DNA from 4 places in the Streptomyces sp. NPDC032126 genome. Region 3 is predicted to be linked to each of the others. Evidence: riboswitches for the same ligand, from Rfam matches in the RefSeq annotation. Region 3 holds a riboswitch; each other region holds the start of a gene.
The links. Region 3 has a riboswitch for cyclic di-AMP ahead of ACZ5NW_RS03860 (M23 family metallopeptidase). Riboswitches for the same ligand answer to the same signal wherever they lie in the genome.
Positions count from the first base shown of each region.

Region 1: another riboswitch for cyclic di-AMP. It lies ahead of ACZ5NW_RS13030 (M23 family metallopeptidase); the one in region 3 lies ahead of ACZ5NW_RS03860 (M23 family metallopeptidase).
Region 2: another riboswitch for cyclic di-AMP. It lies ahead of ACZ5NW_RS00505 (M23 family metallopeptidase); the one in region 3 lies ahead of ACZ5NW_RS03860 (M23 family metallopeptidase).
Region 4: another riboswitch for cyclic di-AMP. It lies ahead of ACZ5NW_RS23895 (C40 family peptidase); the one in region 3 lies ahead of ACZ5NW_RS03860 (M23 family metallopeptidase).

Region 1 covers NZ_JBVIMA010000003.1:20,870-25,483, reverse strand. The annotation lists gene ACZ5NW_RS13050 (GTP cyclohydrolase II) at 1-40, opposite strand, end outside; gene ACZ5NW_RS13045 (MarR family winged helix-turn-helix transcriptional regulator) at 190-708, opposite strand; gene ACZ5NW_RS13040 (dihydrofolate reductase family protein) at 782-1,912, shown strand; tRNA gene ACZ5NW_RS13035 (tRNA-Met) at 2,025-2,098, shown strand; cyclic di-AMP (ydaO/yuaA leader) riboswitch at 2,415-2,574, shown strand; gene ACZ5NW_RS13030 (M23 family metallopeptidase) at 2,582-3,610, shown strand; gene ACZ5NW_RS13025 (aldo/keto reductase) at 3,680-4,614, shown strand, end outside.
Region 2 covers NZ_JBVIMA010000001.1:123,551-128,164, reverse strand. The annotation lists gene ACZ5NW_RS00515 (HPr family phosphocarrier protein) at 12-293, shown strand; gene ACZ5NW_RS00510 (GntR family transcriptional regulator) at 574-1,269, opposite strand; gene ACZ5NW_RS00505 (M23 family metallopeptidase) at 1,456-2,196, opposite strand; cyclic di-AMP (ydaO/yuaA leader) riboswitch at 2,210-2,378, opposite strand; gene ACZ5NW_RS00500 (M16 family metallopeptidase) at 2,585-3,973, opposite strand; gene ACZ5NW_RS00495 (M16 family metallopeptidase) at 3,970-4,614, opposite strand, start outside.
Region 3 covers NZ_JBVIMA010000001.1:911,632-916,245, reverse strand. The annotation lists gene ACZ5NW_RS03870 (TetR family transcriptional regulator C-terminal domain-containing protein) at 1-92, shown strand, start outside; gene ACZ5NW_RS03865 (SGNH/GDSL hydrolase family protein) at 671-1,456, opposite strand; gene ACZ5NW_RS03860 (M23 family metallopeptidase) at 1,668-2,591, opposite strand; cyclic di-AMP (ydaO/yuaA leader) riboswitch at 2,596-2,753, opposite strand; gene ACZ5NW_RS03855 (alpha-galactosidase) at 3,072-4,614, opposite strand, start outside.
Region 4 covers NZ_JBVIMA010000006.1:326,922-331,535, reverse strand. The annotation lists gene ACZ5NW_RS23905 (M23 family metallopeptidase) at 1-66, shown strand, start outside; gene pcrA (DNA helicase PcrA) at 109-2,580, opposite strand; cyclic di-AMP (ydaO/yuaA leader) riboswitch at 2,811-2,983, shown strand; gene ACZ5NW_RS23895 (C40 family peptidase) at 3,034-4,155, shown strand; gene ACZ5NW_RS23890 (tellurite resistance/C4-dicarboxylate transporter family protein) at 4,278-4,614, shown strand, end outside.

The DNA of each region.
Region 1 (4,614 bases), on a different contig from region 3:
GGACGCGGGCGCGCTGGGTGGCGGCGGGGGTGTCGGGCATGCGGGTCTCCCGGGGCGAGGGCGGTCGGTACCGGCAGCTGCTTCAGATTTGAAGCAGTGCGCCGGGTGAGACCCTACCCATGCTTTAAAGTTGAAGCAACCGATTTGCGGCCCGGCCCGCCCTCTGTGGTCCGGATCACCGTGAGCCGCTCACTGCGAGCCCGAACACGGAGTGGACCGCCTCCGCCACGGCAGTTCCTCCGGCGCCGCCTCGCCCTCGCCCTGGAACCCGGCCACCACCTGCGTGAAGATCTCCTCCAGCTGCCGCACCTGCTCGGGCGTGAGCCGGTCGAAGAGGGCGGCGCGGACCGTCTCCACATGGCCGGGGGCCAGCCGCTCCAGGACCGCCATGCCCTCGTCCGTCAGGACCGCGACACTGCCGCGCTTGTCCCAGCGGCAGTCCTCGCGCCGCAGCAGCCCGTCCTTCTCCAGCCGGGTCACCGCGTACGTCAGCCGGCTGCGGGTGATCTTCAGCGACTCCGCGAGATCGGTCATCCGCAGCCGCCGCTCGGGCGTCTCGGAGAGATTCGCCAGGATGGAGTAGTAGAGATGGGGCATGCCGGCCTCCTGCTGGAGCTGCCGGTCGATCGCGTCGTCGAGCAGGAGGTAGCCGGCGACATACGCGCGCCAGGCGCGCTGCTCCTCGGGGGTGAGCCAGCGGGTCGTCATGCCTCCAGTGTAGGTTTGTTTCAAACTTGAACCAAGACCGTGTTCCGTCCACCGCCCGAGGGAAGCCGCGCCGATGCCGTACCCGTACGTCCTGCTGTCCGCCGCCGTCTCCCTCGACGGCTACCTCGACGACACCGGCCCCGACCGGCTGCTGCTGTCCAGCCCCGCCGACTTCGACCGCGTCGACGAGGTCCGCGCCTCCGTCGACGCCATTCTGATCGGCGCCGGCACGATCCGCGCCGACAACCCGCGCCTGCTGGTCAACTCCCCGGACCGCCGCGCCGCCCGCGTGGCCGAGGGCCGCCCGGAGTACCCGCTCAAGGTCACCGTCAGCGCCTCGGGCGACCTGGACCCGTCCGCCAACTTCTGGCACACGGGCGGCGACAAGCTCGTCTGTACGACGGACAAGGGCGCGGAGCGGCTGAGCCGGACGCCGGTCGCGGCGGACGTGGTCGCGCTGGGCCCGGAGGTGGGCTGGCGCCCCCTGCTGGAGCACCTGTACGAGGCCAGGGGTGTCCGCCGGCTCATGGTCGAGGGCGGCGGCACCGTCCACACCCAGCTCCTCCAGGAGGGCCTGGCGGACGAACTCCAGCTGGTCCTGGCCCCCCTCTTCGTCGGCACGCCGGACGCCCCCCGCCTCTTCGGCCCCGGCGCCTACCAGCCGGGCCGACTGCGCCTGGTGGAGACCCGCCGGATCGAGGACGTGGTCCTCATGCGCTACGAGCCGACCGCCCCCGGTCCCGGCCCGCTGGCCCACGCCGCCGACCACCACTGGCTGGCCGTGGCCTGCGAGCTGGCGGACCTGTGCCCGCCCTCCCCGACCGCGTTCAGCGTGGGCGCGGTGGTCGTCGCGGCGGACGGCACCGAACTGGCCCGCGGCCACTCCCGCGAGTCCGGCGACCCGGTGGTCCACGCCGAGGAGGCGGCCCTGGCCAAGATCGACCCCGCCGACCCCCGGCTGCCCACGGCGACGGTCTACAGCAGCCTGGAGCCCTGCGCCCACCGCGCCTCCCGCCCCGCACCGTGCGCCGAACTGATCCTGCGGGCGGGCGTACGCCGGGTGGTGACGGCCTGGCGCGAGCCGGACACGTTCGTCACGGCGGCCGATGGAAGCGGGCTGCTGGCGGCGCGGGGCGTCGAGGTGGTCGTCCTCCCGGAGCACGAGCCCACCGCGAAGAGGCCGAACGCGCACCTCCTGGGGTGACCGGCTCACCCCCGTCGTCCACCCCGCGCGCCCGCTGTCTCCCGGCGTGACCCGCGCCTCACCGAGCCGTTTCGCTTTCCGTCCCCCGCATGACGTATGCTGGTTTCACCGACGCGGGGTGGAGCAGCTCGGTAGCTCGCTGGGCTCATAACCCAGAGGTCGCAGGTTCAAATCCTGTCCCCGCTACTGAAGGCCGAGGGCCGGAATCCGAAAAGGGTTCCGGCCCTCGGTGTTTTCTCAGCGCGTGCCGTGACCGGCTCCTCCTCACGCATCGTGACCGTGCGACGCCCCTCCGCATAACATCTGAGTCACCATCAAAAACCGTGAGACTCCTGATGCGGCCTCGATGCCGGGTCAACTCGCCCGTTTTTCACCGGTCCTGGCATGAAAGTCCAGGCCAAAAATGTAGTTGATCAAGTCGAACAGCTTGGAAACCGGCCCCCAGGTCTATTAACGTTCGATAACGCAGCGCGGTCGTCCCAGCCGTCACAAGAGATGGCTCCGTGCGCACGCGCCGAATCCCGCAAGGGAACCGGGGAACCACCACCTTGGGGTGAATCACGCGGACACCGCCGTGCGACAACGGCCGGTTTACGCGCGTAGGAGACCTTCCCGCTCCGAACCCGTCAGCTAACCCGGTAGGCGACGGAAGGAAAGGAGTACGCCCGCGTGGCGTCCAACCGGCCTGCCCCAGAAGCCCCGCTCGCGCCGACTCCGCGGGTCACCGAGACCTTCGGCTACGGCAGCTATCGCACCGACGAGGGCCCCTGGGAGGAGTGGAACCCCACCGCGGACTCCCTTCGCCCCGTGCGTGGCCGGCACCGCGTCGCCAAGCAGCGCGGCGGACTCGCCCGCAGCTCCACGGTTCTCGGCGTCGGCGTCATCGCCGCCGTCGGCGCGGGCGGCATGGCCAGCGCCAACACCGGCAAGCCGCCGGTCTCCATCTCCCTTCCCGACCTGCCCTCCGTCGGCTCCCTCATCTCCGACGACGAGGAGCCCCAGGACAGCGCGCCGACCCTGAGCAGCTTCGCCGCCACCGCGGACGACAGCGCCGAGGGCTCCGCCGACGCCGGCGAGGCCCTGCGCAACCGGATCATGGCGCAGGCCGAGTCGCAGCAGACCCAGGTCGACACCAAGACCCTCGCCGCCGCCGACGCCGCCGCGGCCAAGGCGGAGGCCGACGCCGCCGCCCAGGCCAAGCAGCAGGCCGACGCCGCGGCCGCCGCCGCGAAGAAGCAGGCCGACGCGGAGGCCGCCAAGAAGGCCGAGGCCGAGCGCCTCGCCGCGCTGGCCAAGCAGTACACGCTGCCGACCTCGTCGTACACGATCACCTCGACCTTCGGCCAGGCCGGCTCGATGTGGTCCTCCGGCTACCACACCGGCCTCGACTTCGCCGCCCCCACCGGCACCCTGATCAAGGCCATCCACGGCGGCACGATCACCGAGGCGGGCTGGGCCGGCTCCTACGGCTACCGCACGATCCTCACCCTCGACGACGGCACCCAGCTGTGGTTCTGCCACCAGTCGTCGATCAGCGTGAGCGTCGGCCAGAAGGTCGGCACCGGTGACGTCATCGGCCGCGTGGGCGCGACCGGCAACGTGACCGGCCCGCACCTGCACCTGGAAGTCCACCCGGACGGCCAGTCCGACGGCATCGACCCGATGGCCTGGCTGCGTGGCAAGGGCCTCAACCCCTGAGCCACGCCCCGCTGTCGGAAGAGCGGAATAGCGGAATAGCGGCTCACGGTACGGCCGTTGCAGCTGAGCATGACTTCTCTGCGCAAGCTCGGCTCCTCGGACCTTGAGGTCTTCCCGCTCGCCCTCGGCGGCAACGTCTTCGGATGGACCGCCGACGAGGCGGCCTCCTTCGCCGTCCTCGACGCCTACGCGGCCGCCGGAGGCAACTTCGTCGACACCGCCGACTCCTACTCCGCGTGGGTCGACGGCAACAGCGGCGGCGAGTCCGAGACGATCATCGGCAACTGGGTGCGGGCCCGCGGCAACCGCGACGACATCATCATCGCCACCAAGGTCAGCCAGCACCCCGACTTCCCGGGCCTGTCCGCGGCCAACATCAAGGCGGCCGCCGAGGCGTCCCTGCGCCGCCTGGGCACCGACCGCATCGACCTGTACTACACCCACTTCGACAAGCCCGAGATCCCGGTCGAGGAGATCATCGGCGCGCTGGACGAGCTGGTGAGGGCGGGCAAGGTGCGCCACATAGCCGCCTCCAACATCACCCCCGAGCGGCTGCGGGCCTCCCTGGACTTCTCCGACCGGGAGGGCCTCGCCCGGTATGTGGCCCTCCAGCCCCATTACAACCTCGTCTCCCGCGACACCTACGAGGGCGCCCTGCAGGACCTCGCCGTCAGCGAGGGCCTGGCCGCGGTGCCGTACTACGCCCTGGCGTCGGGCTTCCTCACCGGCAAGTACCGCCCCGGTACGACGGTGGACAGCCCCCGGGCCCAGGGTGCGGGCAGGTATCTCGCATCGGACCGGGGTGTCCGTGTCCTGACCGTCCTGGACGAGATCTCCGCGGCGCACGAGGTCCCGGTGGCCACCGTCGCCCTGGCCTGGCTGGCGGCCCAGTCGAGCGTGGCGGCCCCGATCGCCTCGGCCCGCGTCCCCGACCAGCTCCCGGCCCTGCTGGGGGTGGCGGACCTGAACCTGACGAACGACGAACTGGACCGCCTGACGCGGGC
Region 2 (4,614 bases), 790 kb from region 3:
GGCAGCATCACATGGCTGAGCGCCGCGTCAACGTCGGCTGGGCCGAGGGCCTTCACGCCCGCCCCGCTTCCATCTTCGTCCGGGCCGCCACGGCCGCAGGGGTCCCCGTGACGATCGCCAAGGCCGACGGCAACCCCGTCAACGCGGCCTCCATGCTGGCCGTCCTGGGCCTGGGCGCCCAGGGTGGCGAGGAGATCGTCCTCGCCTCCGACGCCGAGGGCGCGGACATCGCCCTCGACCGTCTGGCGAAGCTGGTCTCCGAGGGTCTTGAGGAGCTTCCCGAGACCGTCTGAGCCCGCTCCCGGCAACGGCTGAGCCGCGTCACCCTCCCCGGGTGGCGCGGCTCGGCCGTTTCTCCGGCGCCGCGGCTCGGCCGTTCCTGCTGTCACCGGGCGGCTCGGACGGCCGTTTTCGGTCTTCGCCGCCGCCCTGCGGGGAATTACCCGGGGCATACGCGAAAATCGGCGCGCGGGCATACGGAAGGCGCGCGACCGGGAATTCACGGCGCACGCGAAAAAAGGCAGTGCGAATACACGCCCACGGAATATCTCTTCTTTGTATACGGCCCTCGTGTTAATGCCGCAGGCCCGAGATGTTTACGGGATGTTGCGAAGTCCTCACACGGTCGGCGCGGTCGCCGCCGCCGGAAAAACGCAACCGGTGGGCGAGGGTCGAACGCTCGGTGTGCAGCGCCGTGACCGCACGCGCGCGCTCGCCGTCGCCGCGCGCCACCGCGTCCACGATCGCGCCGTGCTCCGCCCAGGAGTCCACCGGGCTGGCGGGGGCCTCCACGGAGTACATCCAGGCGATCTTGTGGCGGAGCTGGGTGAGCGTCGACGCCAGGGCCTGGCTGCCGGAGGCCTGGGCGAGCGTCTCGTGGAACCAGCCGCCCAGCGAGCGCAGATCCTCGCTGTTGCCCCTCCTGGCCCGCTCCTGACCCAGCCGGACGAGGCCGCGCAGGACCTTCAGATGGGCCTCGGTGCGCCGCTGGGCGGCCCGGGAGGCACCGAGCGGCTCCAGGAGCAGCCGCATCTCCAGCAGGTCGGCGGCCTCCTGCTCGGTCGGCTCGGCCACGCACGCGCCCGCGTGCCGCCGGGTGACGACGAAGCCCTCCGCCTCCAGCGTGCGCAGCGCCTCACGGACGGGGACGCGCGAGACGCCGTAGCGGCGCGCGAGGAGTTCTTCGGTGAGCCGGCTGCCGCGCTCGTAGACACCCGCGACGATGTCGTCCCGAATGGCCGTGCACACCGAGTGCGCAGGAACGCGCATGACCGACCTCCGCATTAATCCCCGTGAAACGTCGACGATAGACGTGTTCAGCGACTCTAATGCAATGAGCCGGAATTTCCGATGGCGGGCCGGAATCCATGGATATTTTTTGGACAGCGGGGCGTCCGAAACGACGAAAGCCCCGGCTCGGAGAGCCGGGGCCGTACGATCTGTCGCCGTCCGTCGTCAGACGTTCACGCCGTGCTTGCGGAGGTAGGCGACCGGGTCGATGTCCGAGCCGTATTCCGGGGTGGTGCGGGCCTCGAAGTGCAGGTGCGGCCCGGTGGCGTTGCCGGTCGCGCCGGAGTGGCCGATGCGCTGGCCCGGGGTGACCCGCTGGCCCACGGACACGCCGATGGACGACAGATGGCCGTACTGGGTGTACGTGCCGTCATCCATGCGGATCACGACCTGGTTGCCGTAGGCACCGCCCCAGCCCGCCTCGACGACCGTGCCGGAGCCGACCGCGTGCACGGGAGTGCCGCTCGCGGCGTGGAAGTCGACGCCGGTGTGGCTGCCGGAGGACCAAAGGGAGCCGCCGGCGCTGTAGCCGGTGGAGATGTAGGAGCCGGTGATCGGCAGCACGTAGGCGTTGAGGCGCCGGCGCTCGGCCTCGCGGGCGGCGCGCTCCTTGGCCAGGCGCTCCGCCTTGGCCCTGGCGACGGCCTTCTGGCGGGCGATCTCCTGATCGGCGGCCTGCTTCTGGGCGGCGGCCTGGTCGTCGATCTGCTGGGCGGCGTCGTCGTTCACGGCGACGACGGGGATCAGCCCGGTCTGCTCGGCGGAGGTCTCGGCGGCGAGGGCCGGGGAGGCCACGGTGGCCATGACGCCGGTGGTGGTGAGCGCCGCGATGCCCGCCGCGCGGGCGGTGGTGCGCTTCATCCGGCTGGGACGACGGTGCTTACCGGTGGCGCAGCTGAACGCCATGAAGTCGAGCGGTCCTTTCCTTCCCTCTCGCCTACCGGGTTAGCTGACGGGTTCGGAGCAGGAAGGTCTCCTACGGGCCCCCTCGCCTTCACACGCGGGCGCCCGATTCACCCCAGGGACTGCACAAGTGGGTCCCCGGCTCCCCTGGCTCGCGCCGTACGGGGACTCGGCGATGACTGTCCGGTGCCGCGGGCGCGGCGCACTGCCTGACGAACAGCCCGGACGACGCTAGAGGCCGCGCCCTTCGATTCCCAAACGGAGTGGGGCTTTTGTAGCGCATGCCACAGGTCAGACAGGCAATCTCTCCCCCAATTCGGTTGTCTTCGGACATCGTTGGACATCAAGGGGCCCCGGAGGACGCGTCCGTCCGCCGGGGCCCCTTCACGGGCTACTCGGCCGCTACGACCTTCACCTCGCCGATGCCGAGGGCCGCGACGGGCTCCTTGATCTGCGCGGCGTCACCGACGAGGACCGTCACCAGCCGGTCCACCGGGAAGGCGCTCACGGCCGCCGCGGTGGCCTCGACGGTGCCGGTGGCGGCGAGCTGCTGGTAGAGCGTCGCCTGGTAGTCGTCGGGCAGGTGCTGCTCGACCTGGTCGGCCAGCGTGCCCGCGACGGCGGCGGCCGTCTCGTACTTCAGCGGCGCCACGCCGACGAGGTTCTGCACCGCGACATCGCGCTCGGCGTCGGTCAGTCCGCCCTCGGCGAGCGTGCGCAGCACCGTCCACAGGTCCGCGAGCGCGGGGCCGGTGTTGGGCGTGTCGACGGAGCCGCTGATGGCGAGCATCGCGGCGCCCGAACCGTCCGGCGCGGAGCGCAGCACCTGGCCGAACGCGCGCACGCCGTAGGTGTAGCCCTTCTCCTCGCGCAGGACGCGGTCCAGCCGGGAGGTGAGGGTGCCGCCGAGGCAGTACGTGCCGAGCACCTGCGCGGGCCACACGCGCGCGTGCCGGTCGGGACCGATCCGGCCGATCAGCAGCTGCGTCTGGACGGCGCCGGGCCGGTCCACGATGATCACGCGGCCGGTGTCGTCGGCGGTCACCGGCGGCACGGGCCGGGGGGTGCCCGCGGAGCCCCTCCAGTCGCCCAGGGTGTCGTCGAGGAGCGCGGTGAGGTCGACGTCGGTGAGGTCGCCGACGACCACGGCGGTGGCGGTGGCGGGACGGACGTGCCTCTCGTAGAAGGCGCGCACGGCGGCGGAGTCGATGGCCTCGACCGTCTCCACGGTGCCCTGGCGCGGCCGCGACATGCGCGCGGTCGCCGGGAACAGCTCCTTGGAGAGCTCCTTGGCGGCCCGCCGGGACGGGTTGGCCAGCTCGTGCGGGATCTCGTCGAGGCGGTTGCGCACCAGGCGCTCGATCTCGCTGTCGGCGAAGGCGGGCGCCCTGAGGGCGTCGGAGAGCAGCCCGAGCGCCTTGGGCAGACGGGAGACCGGCACCTCCAGGCTGAGCCGGACGCCGGGGTGATCGGCGTGGGCGTCGAGCGTGGCTCCGCAGCGCTCCAGCTCGGCGGCGAACTCCTCGGCGGAGTACTTGTCGGTGCCCTCGGAGAAGGCCCGCGCCATGATCGTGGCGACACCGTCGAGGCCGGCCGGCTCGGCGTCCAGGGGGGCGTCGAGGAGGACCTCCACGGCGACGAGCCGCTGGCCGGGGCGGTGGCAGTGCAGGACCGTCAGGCCGTTGTCGAGCGTGGCGCGCTCGGGGGCCGGGAACGCCCACGGCTTGGCCTCGCCCGCCTGCGGCCGGGGGTGGAACTCCATCGTGGCGAGCTCGGTCACTTGGCCGCCTCCTCGTTGTCGTCGGCTTCCACGGTGGCCGCGGACTCCGGGTCTTCGGTGCCTTCCACGTCCTCGACGTGCTCCGGGGCGATCGGCTCGTAGACCAGCACCGCGCGGTTGTCGGGGCGCAGGCGGGCCTGGGCGACCTCGCGCACCTCCTCGGGCGTGATGTCCAGCACGCGCTGGACGGCGGTCAGGGCGAGCTGCGGGTCGCCGAACAGCACGGCGTACCGGCACAGTTCGTCGGCGCGGCCGGCGACCGTGCCCAGGCGGTCCAGCCACTCGCGCTCCAACTGGGCCTGGGCGCGCTCCATCTCCTCGGTCGTGGGGCCCTCCGCGGCGAAGCGGGCGAGCTCCTCGTCGATGGCGGACTCGATGACCGGCACCTCGACGTCACCGGACGTCTTCACGTCCAGCCAGCCCAGGGAGGGCGCCCCGGCGAGCCGCAGCAGACCGAAGCCGGCCGCCACCGCCGTACGGTCGCGGCGCACCAGGCGGTTGTAGAGGCGGGAGGACTCGCCGCCGCCGAGGACGGTGAGGGCGAGGTCGGCGGCGTCGCACGCGCGCGTGCCGTCGGCGGGCAGGCGGTAGGCGGCCATCAGGGCGCGGGCCGGGACCTCCTCCTCGACGACCTCGCGCAG
Region 3 (4,614 bases):
TGCCGCGCACGCGCGCCCAGGCGTGGGTGGACGAGGCCCTGAACCGGGAACTCGGGCTGGCCGCCGGAGGGTCGACCGCACGGGAGAGCTGAGCGGGCCGCCGGACCGAAACCCGGCGGCACCCCTCCTGTGCGGCCGCCCTACGCGCGCGGTCGCCGTTCCCGTGCGGTCGCCCCCACCCGTGTGGTCGCCCCACATGCTCGGTCGCCCAAGCTGCGCGGTCACCCCGCGTGCCCGGTCGCCATTCCCGTGCGGTCGCCCCACCTGCCCGGTCGGCCCCACGTGCCCGATCGCCCAAGCTGCGCGGTCACCCCAGCCGCCCGGTCGGCCCACCTGCCCGGTCGCCTCTCCCGTGTGGTCGCCCCACGTGCCCGGTCGCCCAAGCTGCGCGGTCACCCCAGCCGCCCGGTCGGCCCACCTGCCCGGTCGCCTCTCCCGTGCGGTCGCCTCACCTGCCCGGTCGGTCCCACGTGCCCGATCGCCCAAGCTGCGCGGTCACCCCAGCCGCCCGGTCGGCCCACCTGCCCGGTCGCCTCTCCCGTGCGGTCGCCCCACCTGCGTGGTCGCCCCACATGCCCGGTCGGCCCCACCTGCGCGGTCGCCGTTCCCGTGCGGTCGCCCCATCTGCCCGGTCGGCCCCACCCGTGTGGTGGCCGGAGGCCGGGTGTGCTCAGGCCACTGCCGCGATCCGCATCTTGATGTCGTCCGGGGACAGTGCGCCCTTGGCGGTCACATGGTCGCCGGAGGACTCCCCACGCAGCCGGCGCCCGATCCACGGCACCAGGTATTCGCGCGCCCAGTGCACGTCGTCCTTGCGGACCTCCAGGGTGCCGCGCGGCGGGAGCGGCGGCCAGGGCTGCTCGGGGTCGGCCGGGACCTCCAGGCCGAGGGCCTGGCCGGCGCGCAGCGCCACGCGCGTGTGCCCCTCCGGGGAGAGGTGCAGGCGGTCGTCGTCCCAGGCCCGGCGGTCCTGGACGGACTTCAGGGACCACAGGTCCAGGACGGGACAGCCGTACCGGTCGGCGATGGCGCGGACGTGCCCGTTGTAGGTGGCGATCCGGCCGCGCAGGTGCTTGAGCACGGGGACGCCACGGGTGTCGAAGCCGGTGGTCACCAGGACCGTGCCGGCCACCTCGGTCAGGGACGCGATCGCGCGCTCGAAGCGCTCGGCGACCTCGTCGGGGTCGGTGCCGGGACGGATGATGTCGTTGCCGCCCGCGCAGAAGGACACGAGGTCCGGCGCGAGTTCGAGCGCGCGCGGGAGCTGGTCGGCCATGATCTGGTCGAGCAGCTTCCCGCGCACGGCGAGATTGATGTATTGGAAGTCGCCTTCGGGCCGCCGGTCGGCGAGAAGCACCGCGAGCCGGTCGGCCCAGCCGACGAACGCCCCGTCGGGGCCGGGGTCGCCGACGCCCTCGGTGAAGCTGTCCCCCACCGCCACGTACGACCCGATCACTGATCTGTTGTCACTCTTCGAATCGTCTGCCACAGCGGTTCATGATTCCCCTTCGAATGTGACCTACGCGACCGTAGGCGAGGGTTGACGGACGGTGAGATAGGCCACTGCCAAAGAGTTGCCAAGGGGGGAATACACCGAAGGCCGGACCCAGGGGATGGAGTCCGGCCTTCGGTGGCGTGGGTCGGGCCCGAGCGGCCCGGGGGGTGGGTCAGCCGACGCTGACGCCGTGCGCGCGGAGGTAGGCGACCGGGTCGACGTCGGAGCCGTAGTCGGGGGTCGTACGGATCTCGAAGTGCAGGTGCGGGCCGGTCACGTTGCCGGTCGCGCCGGACAGGCCGACCTGCTGGCCCGCGCTGACCGTCTGGCCGGCCGAGACGGAGAGCTGCGAGAGGTGGGCGTACTGCGCGTAGTAGCCGTCGGCGAGCTTGATGACGACCTGGTTGCCGTACGCGCCGCCCCAGCCCGCGGAGACGACCGTGCCCGCGCCGACCGCCTTGAGGGAGGTGCCGGTCGGGACGACGAAGTCGACGCCGGTGTGGTAGCCGCTGGCCCACATGCTGCCCGGGGTGCGGTAGGCGGTGCCGACGGTGGCGCCGGAGACGGGGGCGGTGAACCCGTTGGAGACGGTTTCGGCCGCCGCGGCCCGGGCGGTCGTCGACTGCTGCGCCGACTTCTGCGCCTTCTTCGCGGAGGACTTCGCCGTGGACGCCGAGGTGTGGGAGGTCTTCGCGGTGGAGCCGGCGGCCTTCTTGCCGAGCGACAGCTTGAGGCCGGGGTGGATCAGCGAGGGGTCGTTGCCGACGACCTCGCGGTTGTCCCGGTACAGCTTCTGCCAGCCGCCGCTCACATGCTGCTCGTCGGCGATCTTCGAGAGGTAGTCGCCGGAGCGGACGGTGTAGGTCCGCGCGACGGCCTTCTTCTCGGTGCTCTTCTTCTCCGCCTTCTGCGCGGCCGGAGCGGCCTGGACGGCCTTCGCCGCTACGGAGGAGACCGGCTGCGCGGCCGGCGCGGCCTGGGCGCCGGTGGCCCCGATGAGCGGAAGGGCGAGCGCGGCGCCGCCGGTTCCGGCGACGGCGAGAGTACGGGTGAAGCGCAGGGACTTCGGACGGCGGTGCTTACCCTTCGCGGGCATGGCGAATTCCTCTCCGGCGCCTGCGAGGTGAGCTGTCGGGTGCGGGCTGGAGATGCCCGGCCGTGCCATGGCACGACTTGACCCCTAGCCGTTCCGGAGACCGGAACAGGCGGTTGTACCTGTGGGTCCCCCGCTCCTGCCGGGCACGGGTGAGTGTGTGCGGATTCCGGACAGCGGCAGGATTCGGCGTTCCGTCCGGATTGGTGGCGAACGTAAGCGACCAAGACGCACGGAAACAAGCAGAGGTTGCACGGGCCGGGCTTTTCTCTTGATCAGCTGGGAGAATTCCCGGTCACCCTGCGTCAATCAGAGGGAATGCGCTCGCGCCAAATACCTTGGAAAGAAACATGAATTACGTGAACATGACGCGCGACGCTGGGTCACGGATATGACGATGCTCACGTGACACCGCTCCAGATGCCCCTATTCCAGAGCGACTTGGAATAAGGGCATCGATTTCGGCTAATACGGACAGAAGTCTCAGATGCGGCGCAGTCGGAGAACCGTCGCATCGAGATCACCGCGCAGCCCGGTCCGCAGTCCGTGATGCAGCAAAAGCGCACCTCGATGCACTTCGCCCGTTTCGAGGCATTCGTACGACGCCGTCGGGTCCAGGCCCTTCAGTCGCAGCGCCGGCACCGGCTCGCCGTAGCGCTGGGCCTCCAGCCAGGCGAGGACGACGGCGTCGCCCCCGCGCACGTACTGCACGGCGCTCAGCCCGCCCTGCGGAGGCCGCAGCCGGTAGAGGTCGCCGTGCTGCACCAGGGGCCGGATCTCCTTGTAGAGGGCCACCCACTCCCCGGCCTCGGCGAGCTCCTCCTCGCTCCACTCGGCGAGGTCGCCACCGACTCCGAGCACCCCGGCCATCGCGCTGACGAAGCGGAAGCGCAGCGAGCTCACCCTGCCGTTGAGCTGGGTGTTCGGGCTGTCGGTGACCCAGGCGGCCATGACCCGGGCGGGGTGGATCTGGCTGAAGCCGTGCTGGATGGCGAGCCGGTCGAGCGGGTCGGTGTTGTCGGAGGTCCACACCTGGTCCGTGCGGCTCATGATCCCGAGGTCGATCCGTCCGCCGCCGCCCGAGCACGACTCGAAGGCGACGCCGGGGTGGGCCTGCCGGAGCCGGTCCAGCAGGGCGTACAGCGCGCGGACATGGTCGATCCACAGGCGCTGCGGGTAGGGGTCGCCCGGCCAGCCGGCGTCGGTGAAGCAGCGGTTGAAGTCCCACTTCACATAGTCGATCGGAGCGCTGGAGAGCAGGGTGTCGAGCCGCTCCCAGAGGTACTCCTGGACGTCCTCGCGCGCGAGGTTGAGCACGAGCTGATTGCGGAACTCCGTCCGCTTTCGTCCCGGTTGGTACTGCACCCAGTCGGGGTGCGCCCGGTACAGATCGCTGTCCGGGTTGACCATCTCGGGCTCGACCCAGATGCCGAACCGCATGCCGAGCGCGTGCACATAGTCCGCGAGCGGCTTGAGGCCGGAGGGGAAGCGGTCGGGGTTGGGAGTCCAGTCACCGAGGCCGGCGCGGTCGCTGGTGCGGGCGCCGAACCAGCCGTCGTCGACGACGAACAGCTCCACGCCGATCGCCGCGGCCCGGCGGGCGAGCGTGGCCTGCTGTTCCTCGGAGATGTCGAAGGTCGTGGCCTCCCAGGAGTTGAACAGCACCGGCCGGTCCTGGTCGGCGTCCGGGATGACATGGGCGCGCTGATAGGCGTGCCAGGCGCGGCTCGCCCCGCCGAAGCCGGCGTCGCTCCACAGTCCGGCGAAGACGGGCGTGGTGAAGGACTCCCCGGGCGTGAGACGCAGCAGACCCGAGTCGTCGTACCCGGCGCCGCCGGTGATCTGTACGCGCGCGTCGGGGAGTTGGGCGACGGCGATCCGCCAGGAGCCGGACCAGCCGAGCGCGCAGCCGTAGACCTCGCCGCGCTCCTCGGTGGCGTCGGTGTCCAGGGCGACCCAGGGCAGGTGCTGGTGGCCGGTGTGACCGCGCCGGCTGCCGATGACCTTCTCGCCGTAGGTGAGGGGT
Region 4 (4,614 bases), on a different contig from region 3:
CCGGCCGGCGGCTCGCCGATAGACCCGCTGCCGTGGCTGCGCAGCCACGGTCTGGACCCGACGTAGACGGTGAGCCCCCGCTGTTCAGCGGGGGCTCCGCTCGTACCGCTACAGCTTCTCCACCGGCGCGTACCGCAGCAGCAGCCGCTTGGGCTTGGTGTCGCCGAAGTCGATCGTCGCCTCCGCGTTCGCGCCCGTGCCCTTCACCGCGACGACCGTGCCGAGGCCGAACTGGTCGTGGGTGACGCGGTCGCCGACGGCCAGGGACACCACCGGCTTCTCGTCCGTCCGGCGGGTGGCGAAGCCGGACGCGCCCGAGGCGGAGGAACGGGAGCGGGTCGACGACAGCGAGGCCGCCACGCCCGAGCTCGGGGGCGCGAGGGTGGCACCGGTGCGCTTCCAGTCCACGTGCGTCGCCGGGATCTCCTCCAGGAAGCGGGAGGGCGGGTTGTACGACGGCTGCCCCCAGGCGCTGCGCATCGACGAGCGGGTCAGATACAGCCGCTCACGCGCGCGCGTGATGCCGACGTAGGCCAGGCGGCGCTCCTCCTCCAGCTCCTTGGTCTGGCCGAGGGCGCGCATGTGCGGGAAGACGCCGTCCTCCATGCCGGTGAGGAAGACCACCGGGAACTCCAGGCCCTTGGCGGTGTGCAGGGTCATCAGGGTGATGACGCCGGAGCCGTCCTCGTCCTCGTCGGGGATCTGGTCGGAGTCGGCCACCAGCGCGACCCGCTCCAGGAAGTCCGCGAGCCCGCCGGGGGTGCCCTCGGACTCCTGCTCGAACTCCAGGGCCACGGCGGCGAGTTCCTGGAGGTTCTCGATGCGGGTCTCGTCCTGCGGGTCGGTGGAGGCCTGCAACTCGGCGAGATATCCGGTGCGTTCGAGGACGGCTTCGAGGACCGTGGCCGGTCCCGCGCCGGACTCGACGATCGTCCGCAGCTCCTCCATCAGCACGTTGAACCGCTTCACGGCGTTGGTGGAGCGGGCCGCCATGCCGTACGCCTCGTCGACGCGCTTGAGCGCCTGCGGGAAGCTGATCTTCTCCCGCTGGGAGAGGGCGTCGATCATCGCCTCGGCGCGCTCGCCGATGCCGCGCTTGGGCACGTTGAGGATGCGGCGCAGCGGGACGGAGTCCTCCGGGTTGGCGAGGACGCGCAGATAGGCCAGGACGTCCCGGACCTCCTTGCGCTCGTAGAACCGGACGCCGCCGACGACCTTGTACGGCAGGCCGACGCGGATGAAGACCTCTTCGAAGACACGCGACTGGGCGTTGGTGCGGTAGAAGACGGCGACATCGCCGGCCTTCGCCTCGCGCGCGTCCACCAGGCGGTCTATCTCGTCGGCGACGAACTGCGCCTCGTCGTGCTCGGTGTCGGCGACATAGCCGGTGATGCGCGCGCCCGCGCCCGCGTTGGTCCACAGGTTCTTGGGGCGGCGGGACTCGTTGCGCTCGATGACCGCGTTGGCGGCGGACAGGATGGTCTGCGTGGAGCGGTAGTTCTGCTCCAGCAGGATCGTCGTGGCGTCCGGGTAGTCCTCCTCGAACTGGAGGATGTTGCGGATGGTCGCGCCACGGAAGGCGTAGATCGACTGGTCGGCGTCGCCGACGACGCACAGCTCGGCGGGCGGGATGTCGTACTCGCTCGGCGGGACGTCGACGTCGTGCTCGCGCGTCCCGACCAGCTCGCGCACGAGCGCGTACTGGGCGTGGTTGGTGTCCTGGTACTCGTCGACGAGGACGTGCCGGAAGCGGCGGCGGTAGTGCTCGGCGACGTCCGGGAAGGCGCGCAGCAGGTTGACCGTCGTCATGATCAGGTCGTCGAAGTCGAGCGCGTTGGCCTCGCGCAGCCGTGACTGGTAGAGCGCGTACGCCTGGGCGAGGGTCTTCTCGAAGCCGTCCGTCGCCTGGGCGGCGAAGTCCTCCTCGTCGATCAGCTCGTTCTTCAGATTGCTGATCTTGGCGCTGAAGGACTTGGGCGGGAAGCGCTTGGGGTCGAGGTCCAGGTCGCGGCAGACCAGGGCCATCAGGCGCTTGGAGTCGGCGGCGTCGTAGATCGAGAAGGACGAGGTGAAGCCGAGCTTCTTGCTCTCGCGGCGCAGGATGCGCACGCACGCGCTGTGGAACGTCATGACCCACATCGCGTTCGCGCGCGGGCCGACGAGGTGCTCGACGCGCTCCTTCATCTCGCCGGCGGCCTTGTTGGTGAAGGTGATCGCGAGGATCTGGCCCGGGTGCACATCGCGCGCGGCGAGCAGATGGGCGATGCGGTGGGTGAGCACGCGCGTCTTGCCGGAGCCGGCGCCGGCGACGATGAGCAGCGGGGTGCCGGAGTGGACGACGGCGGCGCGCTGGTTGTCGTTGAGCCCCTCGACCAGGGCGGCGGCGTCCAGGGCCGGGCGCGGGGCGCCGTCGCGGTAGTAGGCGTCCCGGTCCGGGGGCACGTCGAACTTCCCGCCGAACAGATCGTCCGGAAGCGGCTCCGGAGCGTGATCGTCCTCGGGCGGCGGCGGGGGTTCCTCCTCGCGGCCGCGAGGGGCCTGGAGGTCCGCCAGGAAGCTGTCGTCAAAGAGGCTGCTCATCGCTCTCCGAGTCTAGGGGGCCCCACTGACAACCGGTGGCCGTCCCCCAAACCCGGCCGCCGCCACCCTGTGTGATGGCCGCGCCACGGGGCGCGCCGGCCCGGGCCCGGACATGCCAAGGTCACGAAAATGTATCGGGCATATCACCCATCAACCTTCACAGGGGCCACACCAGTTGGCTACCGTGCCGGGCGGGCCGTACGACACCCACCGGCGAACGTCGCCGGGCCGCACGGCCTCCGCCGAGTCCGGCGCGCCCCCTCGCGGCAGCCGGAGCCGGGGACCCACCGACCTTGGGGTGAATCGGCCCGCCTCCCGTCCCGGGACAGGCCGTAGGGCAAACCCTTCCAAACCTCCGCCCGAACCCGACAGCTAACTCGGTAGGCGGAACATTGGAAGGAGTCGCCTCCCTTGGCGTCGCAGCACCGCAAGCCGCGTTCGGCGGGCCCGCTCATGGCCGGCATACGCACCCCCGCTCTCGCCACCGCCGCGCTCACCTCCGTGGCCCTGCTCTCCCAGACGGCGAACGCCGCGCCCTCCGCCGACGGCAGGCCCAGCCTGGAGGAGGTCGAGAAGAAGGTCGACGATCTCTACCGGCAGGCGGAGACGGCCACGGAGAAGTACAACGCCGCCAAGGAGAAGACGACCAAGCAGCGCAAGCAGGTCGACACCCTGCTGGACGACGTCGCCCGGCGCACCCAGAAGCTCAACGAGGCGCGGGAGGAGCTGGGTTCCTTCGCGGCCGCCCAGTACCGCACCGGTGCCGCCGCGCCCGACACCGCGACCTTCCTGCTCGCGGACACCCCGCAGGACTACTTCGACCAGACGCAGCTGATGAGCCGGATGACCGACCGCCAGAAGGGCGCGGTCGACGACTTCGTCACCGAGCAGTCGGCGACGATGCAGAAGCGCCGGGAGGCCTCCGAGAGCCTCCGGACGCTCACCGACACCCAGAACGACCTCAAGACCGCCAAGGCCACCGTCCAGCAGAAGCTCAGCGACGCGCGCGAGCTGCTGGCGCGGCTGACGGCGGAGGAGAAGGCGCGGCTCGCGGCGATCGAGAAGCAGAAGCAGGAGGAGGCCGCCCGCAAGGCCGCGGAGCTGGCGCGGCAGCAGGCGGCGGAGGCGGCCGCGCAGCAGCAGACCACCGCGCCGCCGTCCGGCACATCGACCACCTCCCCCGGCTCGTCCACCGCCCCATCGGACTCGTCGTACGCCACGAAGGCCGACAAGGCGATCGCGTTCGCCCGCGCGCAGATCGGCAAGCCGTACGTCTGGGGCGCCACCGGCCCCGACTCCTACGACTGCTCCGGCCTCACCCAGGCCGCCTGGAAGGCCGCCGGCGTCGACCTCCCGCGCGTGACGTACGACCAGGTCAACGCCGGCACCACGGTTCCCCTCTCCCAGGCCCTCCCCGGCGACCTGGTCTTCTTCTACGACGACGTCAGCCACGTGGGCCTCTACATCGGCAACGGCATGATGATCCACGCCCCGAAGCCCGGCGCCTACGTCCGCGAGGAGTCGATCTACTACGACGGCGCGTCGACGATCCACAGCGTGGTGAGACCGGCCTAGGCGGTATCCGCGCTCCCGCGCGCCCTCCCCACCTCACGCCCCCGCCTGCACCCGCGCGTATTTCCACGGCGGTGTGCGCGTGGCCCCGGTCGTCGGGGGCGCGAGGTCCTTAGCATCGGCGCATGGCCGGGACCTCACCTCTTCGCGTCTGGTGGGCGCAGCGGACGCCGGCGGCGGGGGCCGCTGTCATGGCGACCGGGATCGTGTCCGTCGGGCTGCTCCTGACCGATCACGACGTGCTGTCCCGCGTCGCCCTGGTGCTGGCGTCGGTCGCGTGGGTCGCGCTGGCCGGGGACTTCGTCGTACGGCTGGTGCGGCACCGGGAACAGTGGAAGGCCGAGGCGGGAACGCCGGGCGCGCTCACGGCCGTGGCGGCGACGACCGTCCTCGGGACGCGTTTCTCCCTGGCGGGGCGGCAGACGCTCGCCGATGTGATGCTGGAGATCGCGGCGCTGCTCT